One region of the Fusibacter sp. QWL-12 genome, then DNA from elsewhere that is predicted to be linked to it. Evidence: riboswitches for the same ligand, from Rfam matches in the RefSeq annotation. Region 1 holds a riboswitch; each other region holds the start of a gene.
The links. A riboswitch is a leader RNA that binds a small molecule or an ion and turns the genes downstream of it on or off. The one in region 1 is predicted to bind cobalamin.
Positions count from the first base shown of each region.

Region 1 (5,452 bases):
TATTCATCCAGATTATCGTAATAAAGGAATTGCCAGACAGCTCTTGTCTGCAGCTGTAGCGCATTATAAAGCGCTTGGATATGACGGGATGTTAGGCATGCCATTTGTATCTAACGAGTTTCAAAAGCAGTATAGAGGCACATTAAACATGTATAAGGAGCAAGGGTATAAGGAAATCGAGGTACATGAAAGTGTTCACGTTATGTGGAACGACTTCAAAGGAGGATTTCAATGAAAACCCTAAAAATAGATCCATCTTACACTGAGAAGATTACTGGATTCAAACTCGGGATTTTAGTAGCTGATGTGATAACGACAAGCGATGATGAGCGACTTAAGACATACATGTTTACGGCGTTTGAAGCTTTACAGAAATCTATGAAAGTGGATCAAATCAGTCAACTTGAGCCAATCAAAGCTGGTAGAGCTGCTTATCGAGCTTTCGGTAAAGACCCTACTCGTTATCGATTATCATGTGAAAAGCTATTACGAAGAATACTTAAAGGTGAAGGACTTGATTTTATTAATAATATAGTCGATCTATCAAATTTGATTTCAATGACACAGGTTTGCCCAGTGGGCACCTTTGATTACGACAAACTAGGCGAAGATATCACTCTTAGAGCAGGACGAGAGGGAGAGAGCTATCTAAGCCTTGGTAATCAAGAATTAAATTTAGCAGGATTACCCATATTTTCCGATGAAAATGGCCCATTTGGCTCTACAACTTCTGATTCGTCTAAAACCAATGTAGAACTCAAAACAAAAAAAATTGTCATGAGTCTCTTTGGCTTTGATGAAACGTTTGATCTGAGTGGCGCGTTAAATGATGCTGAGCAATTATTGATAGACTATGCGAGTGCCAAGATTTACTGTAAGGAAATTATGGATGCTAAAAAAGAGTTGCAATTTTAGTGGTATTTTTTTATAATGTTCATGATATACAATGTAAATTTATGCGGTGTCGAAAGACTTAATAGGGAATCGAGAATGCTCGAGCTGTCCCAGCAACCGTGATGCTGACAAGACTCATATTACCACTGCGCAAGCGGGAAGGGTGAGTTGCGAATGAAGCTAAGCCGGTAGACCTGCCCATAGATCGCTTTATTCCCCTGGGGGTGGGATGGAAAGAGTCGAATTTCAACTCATTTCCTATCTCAAGGAAGTGAGTTTTTTATTTAGCCACAATCTTGCTTGTGGTAAAATCAAGGCGAAAACGCTTTGAAATTAAAGGAGAAGGATATGAATAAGAAGGTAGTATTAATTGGTTTAGTTGTTTTACTAGCAGTAGTTGCATTGTTTGGTTACAATCAATTTTTCGGTCCAGATGCTAAAGCTGGCGAAAAATCAGTTACAGTTGAAATTTATGTAGAATCACAAGGCATAGATAAAACATACAACTTCGATACGGATGCAGCATTCTTATACGACTTATTAAATGAAGTGAAGGATCAAGTTAAATTTGAGTCAGAAGATTCATCATTTGGTCCAATGGTTGTTGGTTTTGAAGGTTATAAGGCTGATAGTACAAGCGAGTATTACCATGTATTAATCAATGGTGAAGACGCTATGGTGGGTGTCAAGGATGTACCTGTAACCGATGGCGATGTCTATAGATTTGAGTTACGTAACTTCTAATGAGAGCAAAAGATATTACACTAATTGCTATTTTATCCGCTTCCTTGACAGCGGGGAAATTTGTTCTTAGTGTTGTACCAAATGTTGAAATTGTAACCTTTTTAATGATACTTTACACAGTGTTATTTGGCTATAAGAGAACCCTAATGGTCGTAGCTGTTTTTGTTACCACAGAAATTCTCATCTATGGGTTTGGAACGTGGCTTTTAGGCTATTACATTTTGTGGCCGACTTTAGTGATATTAACACATATTATCAGTCGTACACTGAAGTCAGAGTATGGCTATGCGATTTTATCGGCTATTTATGGTTTTACATTTGGATTATTTTTTGCGTTGTTTGAATCGCTGTTTTATGGTATCAGTTATGCTATTCCATATTGGATTTCAGGTATTCCATTTGATATCGTTCATGGCACTTCAAATTTTATCATTATGCTCGTATTGTATAAGCCAATGGTGAAAACGATAGGTTTTGCAAAAGAGAAAATGCATGTTGCATAAGAAGAAACCCCTACGGGTTTCTTTTTTTATGATTTATACTCGCAAAAATTTTAGTTGCTGATTGAATGCTAGTAGAGAGATGCTTTTAAGTTTGTATCTAGACTATTCTGATAGTGTCATAAGTATGTTATATTAGAGTTAATAGTGAACAGTAATGGAGTGTGATAATTTGCAAAGAATAGCTTTCTTATTTTTAGCGTATTCATTGATTGGATGGATTTGGGAAACATCTTATGTTTCGATAAAGAATAAAAAAATAGTCAATCGAGGTTTTTTGAGGGGACCAATTATTCCGATCTATGGATTTGCAGTGGTAACGATCATACTTTCTATAGATTGGGTTATCCCGTATATTGAGGCGTTTTCAAAGTTTGAAACCGGTTTGACAATGATTTACATAGCTCTTGTAGCATCTGTATGGGAATATGTGACATCTTATGGTATGGAAGTGCTTTTCAAGACGAGATGGTGGAATTATACGGAGCATCGATTTAATATTAAAGGTCGAGTTGCACTTGATGTTTCTATCTTTTGGGGAATCGGTGGATTTATATTATGGCGCTTTGTCAATCCACTTGTCATGATGATTTACGATCAGTTTAAAGCTCAGAGTATGAACACTTTCTTGGTAATTGCCTACTTGGTCATTTCCATAGACACGATAACGACCTTAATTGAGTTAATCAATCTTAGAAATGTTGTTATCAGATTACAGCAAGCTTCTGAAGAAATCGTTGATCAAATCACAGAGACTCTGGATAAGGTGGGTGAGGGATTAGATAAGTTAACTGAAACGGTGCCAAAGATTGGTGAAAAAATAAGTGAGAGAATTAGTGATAATCTTGAAGACGTTAAATCAATCGTTACAGAGGTTATTCCAGAATCTGTTTTTGAACAGCGATTGAAATTAAAAGAGGCTATTGAAGAAGCTAAATTAAAAGTAAAATCGGGTGCGTTTTATAAAAAATATGGCAACTTTAATATATATTCTGAATTTCTAAATGAAATGAAAGAACGCAATAAGGACCAAAATACAAGTGGCTTAACACGATTCGGAGAGGCACTTGAGAAGGTTAAGAATACGAGAGGTAAACGTTTCTTTAAAAACTATCCAAATGCAGCGACCAGTCAGTTTGGCTTAATGCATACCCTGCACGATAAATTAAAAGAAAAGCAAATCAGTGTAATGGCTCGAATGGACAAAGACAACAAAAGTGAAGACAATAAGTAATTTGTGGAGGCACATATGAAAGTGTTTATTAGTATTGATATGGAAGGCATAACAGGCACAACATTATGGCAAGAATGCCAGTCGGATCACCCTAGTTATCAGGCACACGTCAAACAAATGACCAATGAATGTCTTGCAGCATGTGAAGGGGCTATAGAGGCTGGTGCCACTGAAATCGTCGTAAGAGATGCGCATAATACAGCCACCAATATAGATATGAGTTTGCTACCCAAAGAAGTGAAAATTATTAGACAGTGGAGTGGACATCCTTATTCTATGGTGGATGGTATTGATTCAAGCTTTGATGCGGTATTGTTTGTAGGGTATCATGGAGCAGCGGGAAGTCCTTTGAATCCACTTTCTCATACGATGACGGGTCGTTCTCAAAAAATCTCACTAAATGGTTTACCAGCCAGCGAGTTTTTACTTTACAGTTATGCCGCTGCACTTGAAGGCGTACCTACAGTTTTTGCATCTGGTGATGAAGGACTTTGTGAACAAGCCAATGCGCTTTACCCCAATATTAAAACCGTATCCGTTAAATCAGGAAAAGGTGGCAGCGTCACACATCTTTCGCCAAACTTAGCCCTTGATAAAATAAGAAATACCGCTAGAGTTGCTCTTAGCGGTAATTTAAAAAATCAAGTAGTTGCGTTGCCAAAACACTTTGAGGTAAGCATCACCTTTAAAGAGCATGTAGATGCAAAAAGGCGATCCTATTATCCAGGAATGATACAACTTGATGCAAACACTATACAATTTAGTACGGATGATTATTTTGAAGTGTTAAGAATGATTGCTTTTGTGCTTTAAGGTTCTGAGATAACGACCGCAAAAGGATACCAGTTTAAAATGGAAGACATTAAGACGCTGGATTCATAGAAGCGGTCTTTTCCTTTTGGTTCACCGTCATCGTAGCTTTCGTTCCAATTGTTAGGATCGTAAACTTCAAAGTAAAGTTTACCGTCAGCGACGACATAACCTTTGACGATGAGGTAGTGTCCGCTGTCAAAAGTATAAAATCGATTAATTCTTTCATTGGCATTGCCATTAAATGGGATGTATCCCATGCTGTTATTAATAATGGCGATACTGCCTTGGTCGAGTATGTTTCTTAAGTCAAAGTCAGATTCCAGCGCAATTATTTTATAGGGAATATCATAAAGATCAAGTGCATTGTTAATGTCATCGCTATACCACCAACCGCCACTTGAACGGAATTTTTTTCGAGCTTTTTCAGCGGTTGCTTTTGTATCTTCATCATACCATTTGGCAGCCATTTCAATAGAACTGGGCCCACAATTGTTTCCAGCGTGTAAACCAGTGGTAGCTTGATCGACATACCAATCATATTCTCTGCCGTTATTTACATAGACAGATATATTGTCTCCCAATCCCCAATCTTGTGATACCGCATCGATTGCTTCAAGCTCGAGTTCTTGTGGATCAACGGTTGTAGCGTCTGAAGATGTGATAATGGCAATTGTCGTTTCGAGCGTCAAAGGCTGTGTCGTATCAATTGATTTTGGTGAACAAGCTGTTAAAAGCGCAATGAATACTAAAAGATAGATGTAATAACTGCGTTTTAGTTTAATAGAACCCATTATTGCAACCTCCAATTGTAAATAAACATTAAGATGACTTTAACCTAATATTAAGAAAACTATATCATAATGTAAGAAATAAATAAATGAGGTGGAGATATGAAGTTATTTGTAAAAGGTGCTCTTGTTGCAATCCTTGCACTATCGATGACTGCATGTTCTTTGATAAATGATGATGATCAACCGTTTAATGTATTTGATACGAAAATGGATGAATCTGTTCATTATGATAAAAGCGTCAAAGGATTCAGTCAAATCGAACTTGAAATGGACATAACTGTTTCAGATGTTGAAGTCATAAGTACAAATGGAACCGATATTGTTTTTGATCAAGAAGCTAACCTAAAAGAATTACTTGCAACTGCGAAGTATGAAGAACATGGGGATACACTTAAGGTCATCTATAGTAATAAAGATTCCTATAAGCTTAAAGCACAATCGCAAAATAGTAAAATCACCATAAAAGTACCTGAAGA
Region 1 is NZ_CM178745.1:2,373,182-2,378,633, forward strand. Features, by position in the region: gene AC4PID_RS11550 (GNAT family N-acetyltransferase) at 1-235, shown strand, start outside; gene AC4PID_RS11555 (B3/B4 domain-containing protein) at 232-915, shown strand; cobalamin riboswitch at 942-1,110, shown strand; gene AC4PID_RS11560 (DUF4430 domain-containing protein) at 1,243-1,638, shown strand; gene AC4PID_RS11565 (hypothetical protein) at 1,638-2,141, shown strand; gene AC4PID_RS11570 (putative ABC transporter permease) at 2,311-3,372, shown strand; gene AC4PID_RS11575 (M55 family metallopeptidase) at 3,388-4,185, shown strand; gene AC4PID_RS11580 (cysteine peptidase family C39 domain-containing protein) at 4,182-4,976, opposite strand; gene AC4PID_RS11585 (toast rack family protein) at 5,076-5,452, shown strand, end outside.

Region 2 (5,452 bases), 1.6 Mb from region 1:
CAATAAAGCGAATTAATCCTGATATGAAAATTATCATGCTCACTGCAAAGGATGATATTAATGATGTCATCAGTGGTTTGGATTCTGGTGCAGATGACTACGTCACTAAACCCTTTGTTTTTGAAGAGTTGCTTGCGCGCATTAGAGCCAATATACGAAAAAAAGCAAATACCACACCTACATCCGAAATTATGATGTTTGAGGATTTACTTATCAACTCTGTAACATTTGAAGTTACACGTTCTGGTAAACTTGTTGAGCTTTCTAAAACCGAGTTCGACTTATTAAAGCATTTAATCATCAATAAAGGAATCGTACTGACACGCGAGCAAATTTTGAATAAGGTTTGGGGCTATGACTATTATGGTAGTTTAAACATCGTCGATGTTTATATCAAATATCTACGAGATAAGATTGACCGAGATTTCGATCGAAAATTGATACAAACCATAAGGGGTCGTGGCTACGTTGTTCGATGATAAAATAAAGCAGATAAAAAACAGAATTAGACGAATTAAGTTATCCACTAGAATCACGCTGTCAAACGTGGTTCTTTTTACCATACTCATATCTTTATCTATGTATTTCGTTACACTTTTGACCAATCAATTTTTATATTTTAAGAATCGAGAAGATTTACAGACCACACAGCTTAAGATTCAAGAACTTTTGTATTCAGAGAAAGACACACTCTCTGCTATGTCTCCTGACAATAGGATTCCACATATTTTTAGATTGCTTGAGGATTACTATATCTTTGACAACTACAAAACCCTTGTCACGCTTTTTGATACCAACGGGAAAACGTCCTATCCTCTCAACAAGGATGTCTATGATCTTTTGATTCTTGATCAATTTAAGATTAATCCAGCTAATATTGATTTCAATGTTTCCTTTAATAAGGATATTTTACAAGGCAAGGAAATACTTACTTTCGAATTATTTAAGAAGTTAAATGCAAGTGAAACCATTAAGTACAAGGACATTTCTCTGCTCGTTCCAACAAGAGGTGAATCCCCATTCATCTCAGAATCTGACGTTATGGGTTTTGATGTTATGTACACAGTGGTTAGAATTGACATTGGCGAAGAGTACAGTCTTCTTGCATCGGTATTTATCTATCCAGATCTCGATCAAGATTTTCTGTTAAGTCTAAATTCAGCTCTATTGGTCTCTGCCATCATCGGCATTTTATTTTTATCCATTTTTGCGAAGTTCTTTACACGTAAAGCCTTAAAGCCACTTGTTGATCTTTCGAAAATCGCCCAAGGTGTCGATAATAAAATACTCAATTATCGTATCCCGCCAACTGAGAGTCATGATGAAATCGATACACTTATAAAAAGTTTAAATACGATGCTAGAAAATTTAGAGGGGTCATTTGAGAATCAAAAGAGATTTGTATCCGATGCTTCTCACGAGCTTCGAATTCCACTCACCATCGTTTTAGGATATATCGATTTATTAAAGACGATGGGTACTGGAAACGAGGCTCTATTAAAGGAATCACTCGATGCGATTGAGCTTGAAGCAACCCATATGAAGAATATGGTGGAGAAATTACTAACTTTGGCACGACTTGAGAACAATAGAATCAAAGTCACATATGAGGAAATTACCGTCTCAGAATTCTTTAGAAAAGGTTTAGAGGAATGCATTCGACTCTATCCACTCTATCATTTTAAAACCGAACTCAATTATGAAGGACTATTGTATATCGATTTAGAAATTATGACTCAAATTTTTAGAGCTTTGGTTGAAAATGCAGTAAAGTATTCCCTTGAGGACACAACGATTACTTTTAAATCCGAACAGCGCAATCAATATATTGCACTCTCATTAATCGATCAAGGACGAGGTATTGCCAAAGAAAGCATCCCCAACCTAACCAATCGTTTCTACCGCCTCAATGAAGACCGCAATCGTAGAACAGGCGGATCTGGACTAGGACTCAGCATAGTAGATGCCTTAATCAAGGCACATGGTGGACATATGAGAATAGAAAGTGAAGTTACTAAAGGCACTACCATTACATTATTCATTCCCAAAAAGAAGAGCCATTAGATTAGATTATATTAATCTTCACTATTTTAGACATAAAAAGACCTGTATATCATTTCGTTAGCAAGATGATTACAGGTCTAATTTTATATAATTTTTTATACGTTATAACTTAAATAGCGTTAATGATGCGATCATTAGTGAACTATTTCTTCATGTTTTTATAATGCTCAACTAGTTTTTCAAATGCAGGTAATGATCTTTCAATCATAGCCAAATCGACGCAATATGAAATTCTAAAATAGCCTGGATAGCCAAAACCACTTCCAGGTACCAAAAGTAAGTTGAACTTCTTCGCTTCCATAACAAATGCCACATCATCTTCTTCAAGTGCCTTAGGGAAAAGATAGAAGGCCCCTTTTGGTTCAACCATTTCAAAACCAAGTGATCTAAGCTTATCTAGTAGAAGGTCTCTTCTCATTTGATATTGTGAAATATCAACGGTTTCTTCTAATGAATCAGAGATAACTTTCTGCCAAAGTGCAGGTGCATTAACAAAACCGAGTGTTCTATTGCAAAAGGCCAAACCACCCATAAAAAGCTCAACATCTTCAAACTGGCTATTAATTGCAATATAACCAATTCTCTCGCCAGCAAGTCCAAGTGATTTAGAATAAGAATTTACCATTACAGAGTGTCTGAAGTAGTTGTGAATGTTTGGAACAACAACACCATCATATACAAGCGCTTTGTATGGTTCATCAGAAATCAAGTATATTTCTCTACCAAATTTTTCTTCAGCCTCAGTTAATACGCGTCCAATCCCTTTAAGGGTCTCTTCTGAATAGATGACACCAGTAGGGTTATTCGGTGAATTAATAATTACCGCACGTGTTTTTTCCGTGATGACAGACTTGAATGCCTCTAAATCTGGTTCAAATGTCTTTTCATCCGTTTTTAAGATGACTGGAACACCATTGTGATTATTAATATAAAAAATGTACTCAGCAAAATAAGGCGCAAATATAATCACTTCATCTCCAGCATCCATAACCGTTCGCAGAAGTACGTTGATTCCACCTGCTGCGCCAACAGTCATAAGGACATGCTCCTTTGCAATTGGCTGATCGATATCTCTATTGATTGCATCCGCTACCTTTTGTCTAACTTCAGGAAAGCCTGCATTATCCATATATCTATGTGCACCTGGTGTGTCAGCGTTTACAACACTTTTCAACTTATCAGTAACTGATTTAGGGGGTTCAAAATAGGGATTTCCTAAGCTATAGTCATAAACGTTGTCTTCGCCAAATTGCGCCTTGAGCTTGCTCCCCTCAACAAACATTCTTCTGATCCAAGACGCATTCTGTAAATTCTCGCGTACCTCTTTTGAAATCATGATTAACGCCTCCTTATCTATTTTCCTATACTATTATAACATGAAATTGTGCTTATGCAATTTTTTAATAAGGATTAAAATAATTTTATAAATTGACTTGTCTCTCATTCTACGCTAGAATGTAAATGTTATAGGTGCCAATAAATTGGAGAATAGGGAATTAGGTGAAAGTCCTAAGCGAACCCATCACTGTAAGACGGAGCGATCGCATATGCCACTGGGAAACTGGGAAGGCGCGATACGCATTGATGTTGAGCCAGGAGACCTGCCTGTAGTTGAATCAATGGACGACGGTAAAGTTCATTACCCAAGGGATAAGTTTATTCTAAATGATAAACTTACATTGAGGTAATGGGCTTTTTTTTCTGTTGAATTCAGTTCAGACTCACTTTATTGCCCCTAAAAAATTATTTTTGGAGGCCATTTATGAAAGCTTTTACAAACGAATTAAAACAAAAAATCCAACCACTCTGTATGGAAAAGATGACCGCTACACGTCAACGTGTCGATCAACTGGTCAAACCACAAGGCTCACTAGGTGCTCTTGAAGAAATCGCAGTTCAATTGTCTGGGATCTATAAAACCGAAAGACCTACAATTGAAAAGAAAGCAGTCATCGTCATGTGTGCCGATCATGGTGTCTGTGAAGAAGATATAGCATCAGCACCTCCAATTGTCACATGGGTTCAATCCCTTAACATTGCTAAAGGGGTAACAGGTGTAGGTGCATTGGCGAAGCATACCAGTACAACTGTATATGCTGTAGATATCGGGATTAATTTTCAAGAAAAACATCCCTCTCTCATTGATAGAAGAATAGCTAACGGAACTAACAATATCGCTAAATCAGATGCTATGACTACGGAGCAAGCTCTAGAGGCAATCCAAATTGGTATTGAAATGGTACGGATTGCAAAAGAAGAGGGTCATAATCTTATTGCAACAGGCGAAATGGGAATTGGGAATACAACGCCTTCCACTGCTCTTCTCTCTGTCTTAAGTGGTAAATCACCTGAAGAAATCACAGGCGTTGGTGCGAACTTTCCAATTGAAAAGCTATCACATAAGGCATCTGTCATTAGACGTGCCATCGAATCAAAATCAAAGTCACAACTGGAAAACCCAATAGAGTTATTGGCTGCACTTGGTGGATATGATATTGCCGGTATGACCGGAATCATGCTCGGAGGCGCTATCTATCGTGTACCAGTAGTTGTAGATGGCTATATATCAACCGTTTCGGCCTTAATCGCAAAAAAAATAAACCCAGATGTAGTCGCTTTCCTTTTTGCCTCACATGCTTCTGAAGAAAAAAGTGCAAGTTTGGCTACTGAGTTACTCGGTCTTAAGCCCTATCTTCACATGAACATGCGTTTAGGTGAAGGCAGTGGTGCAGTTCTAGCGTTTGGTCTAATTGAGTCAGCATGTGCGATGAATAATGATATGATAACTTTTGAGGAAGCTGGAATTGCAGTTGTATAATCTAAATGGTCATTTTGATCAATTCATATTATAATAAAAAAAAGATGACTAATTTGGAGGGATCATATGACTAAGATATTTGGACACAGAGGTGCAAAAGCCTATTATGCTGAAAATACGTTAACTTCATTTCGAAAAGCGCTTGAAATGGGAGCAGACGGTCTGGAGCTTGACATTCATTATTCAAAGGATGGTGAAATCATCGTTTTTCATGATTTTACACTTGATAGAATGTGTGGTGTAAATGGCAATATCTTTGATTTCACACTTGCAGAATTAAAGCAACTGAAAGTCCAATTTAAAAATCAATACGATCAAATACCTACGCTACAAGAAGTGCTTGAGCTTATAAAAACATTTGATCAAGAAACTGGGAAAGCTACCATTCTAAATGTTGAATTTAAAGCAGGCAGTGATTTTTATCCTAATATTGAGACACAAACCCTATCACTCTGCAATCGTTATTTGCCAAAATCACAATTGATCTACTCTTCATTTGATCATTATGCGTTACTCAAAATCAAAGCGCTAGATCCTGAAGCACAAACGGGTATCTTAACTGCAAGCGCA
Region 2 is NZ_CM178745.1:726,528-731,979, forward strand. Features, by position in the region: gene AC4PID_RS03925 (response regulator transcription factor) at 1-479, shown strand, start outside; gene AC4PID_RS03930 (sensor histidine kinase) at 460-2,064, shown strand; gene AC4PID_RS03935 (pyridoxal phosphate-dependent aminotransferase) at 2,207-3,400, opposite strand; cobalamin riboswitch at 3,516-3,687, shown strand; gene cobT (nicotinate-nucleotide--dimethylbenzimidazole phosphoribosyltransferase) at 3,827-4,882, shown strand; gene AC4PID_RS03945 (glycerophosphodiester phosphodiesterase) at 4,949-5,452, shown strand, end outside.
Region 2: it holds a riboswitch for cobalamin, as region 1 does, so the genes downstream of both, cobT (nicotinate-nucleotide--dimethylbenzimidazole phosphoribosyltransferase) here and AC4PID_RS11560 (DUF4430 domain-containing protein) in region 1, are expected to answer to the same signal.

Region 3 (5,452 bases), 450 kb from region 1:
TGGAAGCACTACTTGAGAAAATTAAGAAGGACTATGCGGATGACATCGCTATCGTCGTGGTGATGGGATCGACGATCTATGGTGAAACACATGCTCGAAGCGATTTGGATCTATACTTTGTCGTTGATAATGATCGAGGTTACGAACTGGGCAAAGTGTTTATCATCGATGGTATCGGTTATGATTTTTGGCCAATTTCTTGGGAAAGACTTACGAGAATCGCCAATCACGATGAGCGAATTACTTCGATCATCACCGAAGGTAAAATTATGTACTACAAGGATCAGACAGCGTTGGATCGGTTTATGTCGCTTAAGGAGATTGCACTTGATACGAAGGACCGTGAAAAGTTTGAGTACAAGGCGTTTTCCAAGCTGACTGAGGCGTACCGCCCACTTTATCAACTGGTACAAACAGAAGACCTGTCTGTAGCGAGGCGATTTGGGATAGAAGTTATCTATTCAGTCACAAATGCCATTGCGCTGTTTAACTCAGATACGGTAAAACGTGGTCGAGGTAAGTTGAAAAAAGAAATTCTTTCAATGGCACTTGTTCCACCTGAGTTTGATAGATTATACGACACGGTGTTTGTATCAAATGAAATAGAAATAATAAAATCAGACATCATTCAGTTGTTTGAAGCTACAAAGCGTTATTTTGAGTCTAAGAAAACGACACATCCATTTAAAGATTGTTTTATAGACTTTTATGAGGAACTCATTAATTCCTATAATAAGATTGGTCGTGCAGTTGAGATCAACGATGCACAGACTTGTTTGTTTGTCGCTGTTGAGATGGATATTGAGTTAACGCCAACGCTTGATAGAGCAGGGCTAGACTTAAGTGTTCTCCCTAATCTAGTCGCAGCCTATCGTTCAGATGATTTGGTCAATTTTGGTCTAGCTGCAAAGGCACATCAAATAGCCTTAGAAGCGCTTTTAAAGGAAAATGGCGTTGCTTTAAGAATATTGAATGACGAACTGGCGCTGAGACAGTTCTTAGGGCTTTAAATTATGATTATGATATAAAAAAGTGAGCTGAGATTAATATCAGCTCACTTTTTATATATGCTAATTAGTAGTTATTAATTAGTAGTCACTATTGATCTTCCATAGCTCTCATTTTTTCTTGTTTTGTTCTCTCTACAAATCGTCCTAAGAAAAAGGCGATGATCCCAACACCGATACCCGTTTGAACACAGAAAAGTAAGCTTTCGACTTCTCCAGGCAGTTCGCCATCGATCCATCTTTCCATAACCGGGGTGAACCAGGGTTCGTATTCAGTACCTGTAATTTCAGAGACCACCTGACTGCCTGCATCATCAGAACCACCAAATTCAGCGCCTTTTACGAGGAAAAGTGGAACAATCGCGATGATTAGAACGAGGGAGAGCAATAAAACGACCTTTAACTTTGTTTTTTTCATCACTCTTCACCTACCTTTATAAATCCAATGCCCTTAAGCTCAGATTTTGCATAAGTTTCAAGCGCCATGATGATTAAGACACTGAGGATGCCTTCGATAATTGCCAGTGGGATTTGAGTCGGAGCGAAAACTGCAAGGAATTTTGCGCCTGAAACCAGAAAGCCACCAGATTCTGAAGGATAAGCAAGCGCAAGTTGTAAGCTTGTGATGCAGTAAGTGAAAAGATCACCTAAAGCTGCAGCTAAAAACACGCTCATATGCTTGCCGACTTTGAGTTTGCGACAGATCACATAGACGGCATAGGTTAAAAAAGGCCCTGCGATCGCCATTGAAAATGTGTTTGCACCCAGTGACGTCAAGCCGCCGTGTGCAAGTAGAATTGCTTGAAAAATGAGTACAATTACGCCAAGTACACTTACAGCAGTTGGACCAAAGAGGATCGCACCTAGGCCTGTTCCTGTCATATGCGAACAACTACCTGTAACTGAGGGGATTTTTAACGATGAAATGACAAAAATAAACGCACCGGACATAGCGATGAGTGTGATTGATTTGCGATCGTTGTTAACCGTTTTCTTTATAGATAGATAACCCAGTACTAAGAATGGCAGTGTAATTGCGCCCCATAGGATACAATACATTGGTGGTAGATAACCTTCCATAATATGCATTGCATTTGAAACTGGTACAAAGCCGACGATGAAAGCAATGGCGATACTGACCATAAAGATCGTTTTTTGTTTCAAATTCATGATGTGTCCTCCCTATCAAATATTGGTGTAATTTTTAATCAGCGCTTTTAGCGCTTCAGAGGTTCTTGGATAATCATCATTAGCAGGTAGAAGGGAAGCTTCTACCATTGCCTCATAAACAGCTAGCAGGCTTGGCTTTACGAGATTGGCTCTTTTTAAAAGCGCATCGTTCTTGAAAATCTCAAGAGCAGTACCATCACCTATGATTTGTCCCTTGTCAAACACCACCACTCGATCTGCCCAGCGATAGGCAAACTCAATATCATGAGTGGACAAGATCAAGGTTTTACCCGAAGCATTTAGATCGTGAAGTAGGCTTTCGAGCATTTGACTGCCGACAGGATCAAGAGAGGCAGTGGGTTCATCAAATATGATGACTTCAGGATGCATCGATAGAATGCCTGCTATCGTGACACGTTTCTTTTCACCACCACTTAGATAATGAGGTGGGCGATCTGAAAGTTCGGTCAGGTTTAGAGTTTCAAGTGCAGCGTCAACGCGCTGAGTTACCTCTGAACGAGACAGCTTTAAATTCATAGGTCCAAAACCGACTTCCGAACGTACGGTGGACGCAATGATCTGGTTATCTGCATCTTGGAAAACGATGCCGATGTGCTTTCTAAGATTTTTAAGACTGCCCTTATTAAGCTCAGTTCCGCGATAAAGGATCGACCCTTCGTCAGGCGAATAAACCCCATTTATATTTAAAAAGAAGGTAGATTTTCCAGAACCATTGGCGCCGATAACGGCGATTTTTTCGCCTTCACTAATGATGAGGTCAATGCCGTTTAAAGCATTCGTACCGCTGCCATAGGTATATTTTAACTGTTTGACTTCAAGTATGGTTTCAGTGCGCATTTTATCCCCTTAAGTATGAATTTAGCCCTACCATGAAAATGAAACTGACGAGAACAGATACTGTTGCTAAAAGCTTAGGATTAAAGTACCTTTCTTCCTCGTAGTAATGGTATTCACCTTCATAACATCTGGATTCCATTGCAATATAGTATTGATTGGCCTTTTTAATAGATTGAATGAGTAGCCCAGCTGCGATTTGACTAAACGTCCTCAGGGAGGCTTTATAGTCGACATAACCATTCCTCGACTCAGCAGCATTTTTCATACGCATCGTAACGTCTAGTAGTATGAAAATAAACCTATAAGTCAGTGCCATCAGCTCTATGATCAAGCTTGGAAGATGACACTTTTTTAGTACTAAGATTACCTCTGAAGATGGCGTAGTAAGCGCCAACATCTGCAAACAGCTAATGGCTGCAAACATTTTTAATCCCAATAATCCAGCTGCTTTCAGAAGATCAAGATTTGTATAGAGATACCCACTCAAAAATCTGACCGATAAACCGGAAGGCACCAGCGTGCTATAATCGACACTAATCGTCAATAGACTCAGAAGTATGAAAGTTATCGGAATTGAAAGAACTCTCAAATACTGAACCAGACTCAGTTTGCCGATAACGACCACAAGAAACATCGCTGTCACCAAGATCATCGTGGAGACCAGCGCAGAATCGAATCCGATTCCCATCAACAGAAGTGAGATTGAAAGAACTGACTTTAGTACTGGGTGCCAGTGTTTTAATCCCGATTGATAGGCATAGTAATCGATTGAGAGCGATTCACCGTGATGATGATGTTTTTTACCTTGCGTCTTTGCTGATTTTAGGACGTTTGCGAAGATGATCATAATCATGATCAAGATATATGATAATGCGATGAGTTTCATTTGATTCCTGCTTTCATAATAAATTAAAATCAAAAAGACCTCTCGAAACGAATTCGAGAGGCCATGTCATCAAAGCTCATAGCAACAAGGTTTTCAGATGCCCAGAATAGGCGCACTTCAACCGTGTATCTCCTCTATATCTTCGTAGAGTTTACAGATACAAGAAATGGCAGGCATTCTGACTTAAGCATCAACATCTTTTCCACCTTCCCAGTTACCCAGTGGCACTACGGAAAAGACTCTTCTATTACAGCGGCGAGACCGTGGGAGATTTACACTCCACTTTCCTTTTAACAGTAGAAAAACCTACTGCACCTATTTCTATTTTTAATTACGACTCTAATTATAATGGGTTGATAAGAAAATATCAATTGAAATTAAAAATAATTTTAGTTGTGTTTGAATCCCCCAATTTCCTGAGTTAATTAAAATGATTCAATTGTGAAGGTGAATTCTAGGGAATTATTTACAAAAAAATGAAGAATAAATTAACTTCCGCAAGTATACTTGCAAATAAATGGTTTTAGTTTTATAATGAAATTGTATATTGTAATAATTTATTCATGTGGTGATGAGTTGATTTTTTCGAATGATGATAAAAGCAGGTTTCTAAAGGCGTTTACAGACATAATAAAAAGTATCAACGGAAAGGGCCCTAAGAATATATATATAAAATATTATGAAGAAGAGCTTCACGTGGTATTACAGGGGGTTGTCACTGAATACGAACGCTATTTAATTGAGAATTTTGGAGATGAAGCGATTGAAGTATTTACTAGCTTTTATCAAAGAGATTGTTTGAATACGGAGTATAAATTTTTAAATAAAATCAACGATCAGTTTCAATTTAGTTTCTATAAATTAGAAGTTGATTTCTTAAATGATATTTTTGTATATAAAATGAAAATTATGCATCAAAGTGATTTGAACGAATAGCTTGGTTGGACTAAAAGAGAGATAATTATCTGGCTGAAAAGTAAAACCGATCTTAATATGTCATATGACATATTTAAGGTCGGTTTTTTTGTTATAAAAAATGAGGGAGGAAAATTTATGAAGGGGTTTAACAATTTAAAAACGGGCACAAAAATTATTTCTGGTTTTATTTTAGTTGCGATTATTACTGCTGTAGTAGGAGTCGTAGGGATGATGGTGACACAAAAAGTGGACGGTTATTTGGAAGAACTATATTCAGAGAGGCTAATTCCAAACGCGATTCTAGGGAAAATTCAGCTTAACCAAGCAGAAGCTCATTTTGAAATGGGGGAGCTACTTTATAAATCTCAGCTTGGTAATGTAGATAGTATCATTAGCGACGTCACTCAGACACTAAATCGTATTGCTACAGAGAACAATGATTTAATTGAAGAATATGAAGCCAGCAACCCACATGAGGACGAGCTTGCGCTACTAGAAGCCTTTAAATCTTCAAACACTGCCTACAGACAATACCGTGAGGAAATCATCTCATTGGTATCACAAAAAAAATACAGTCAAGCTATTAAGCTTAACGAAACGGCTGCAGAGCTCA
Region 3 is NZ_CM178745.1:1,923,355-1,928,806, forward strand. Features, by position in the region: gene AC4PID_RS09400 (kanamycin nucleotidyltransferase C-terminal domain-containing protein) at 1-1,010, shown strand, start outside; gene AC4PID_RS09405 (energy-coupling factor ABC transporter substrate-binding protein) at 1,099-1,425, opposite strand; gene AC4PID_RS09410 (energy-coupling factor ABC transporter permease) at 1,425-2,177, opposite strand; gene AC4PID_RS09415 (energy-coupling factor ABC transporter ATP-binding protein) at 2,193-3,035, opposite strand; gene cbiQ (cobalt ECF transporter T component CbiQ) at 3,037-3,921, opposite strand; cobalamin riboswitch at 4,073-4,255, opposite strand; gene AC4PID_RS09425 (Na-translocating system protein MpsC family protein) at 4,456-4,857, shown strand; gene AC4PID_RS09430 (methyl-accepting chemotaxis protein) at 4,975-5,452, shown strand, end outside.
Region 3: it holds a riboswitch for cobalamin, as region 1 does, so the genes downstream of both, cbiQ (cobalt ECF transporter T component CbiQ) here and AC4PID_RS11560 (DUF4430 domain-containing protein) in region 1, are expected to answer to the same signal.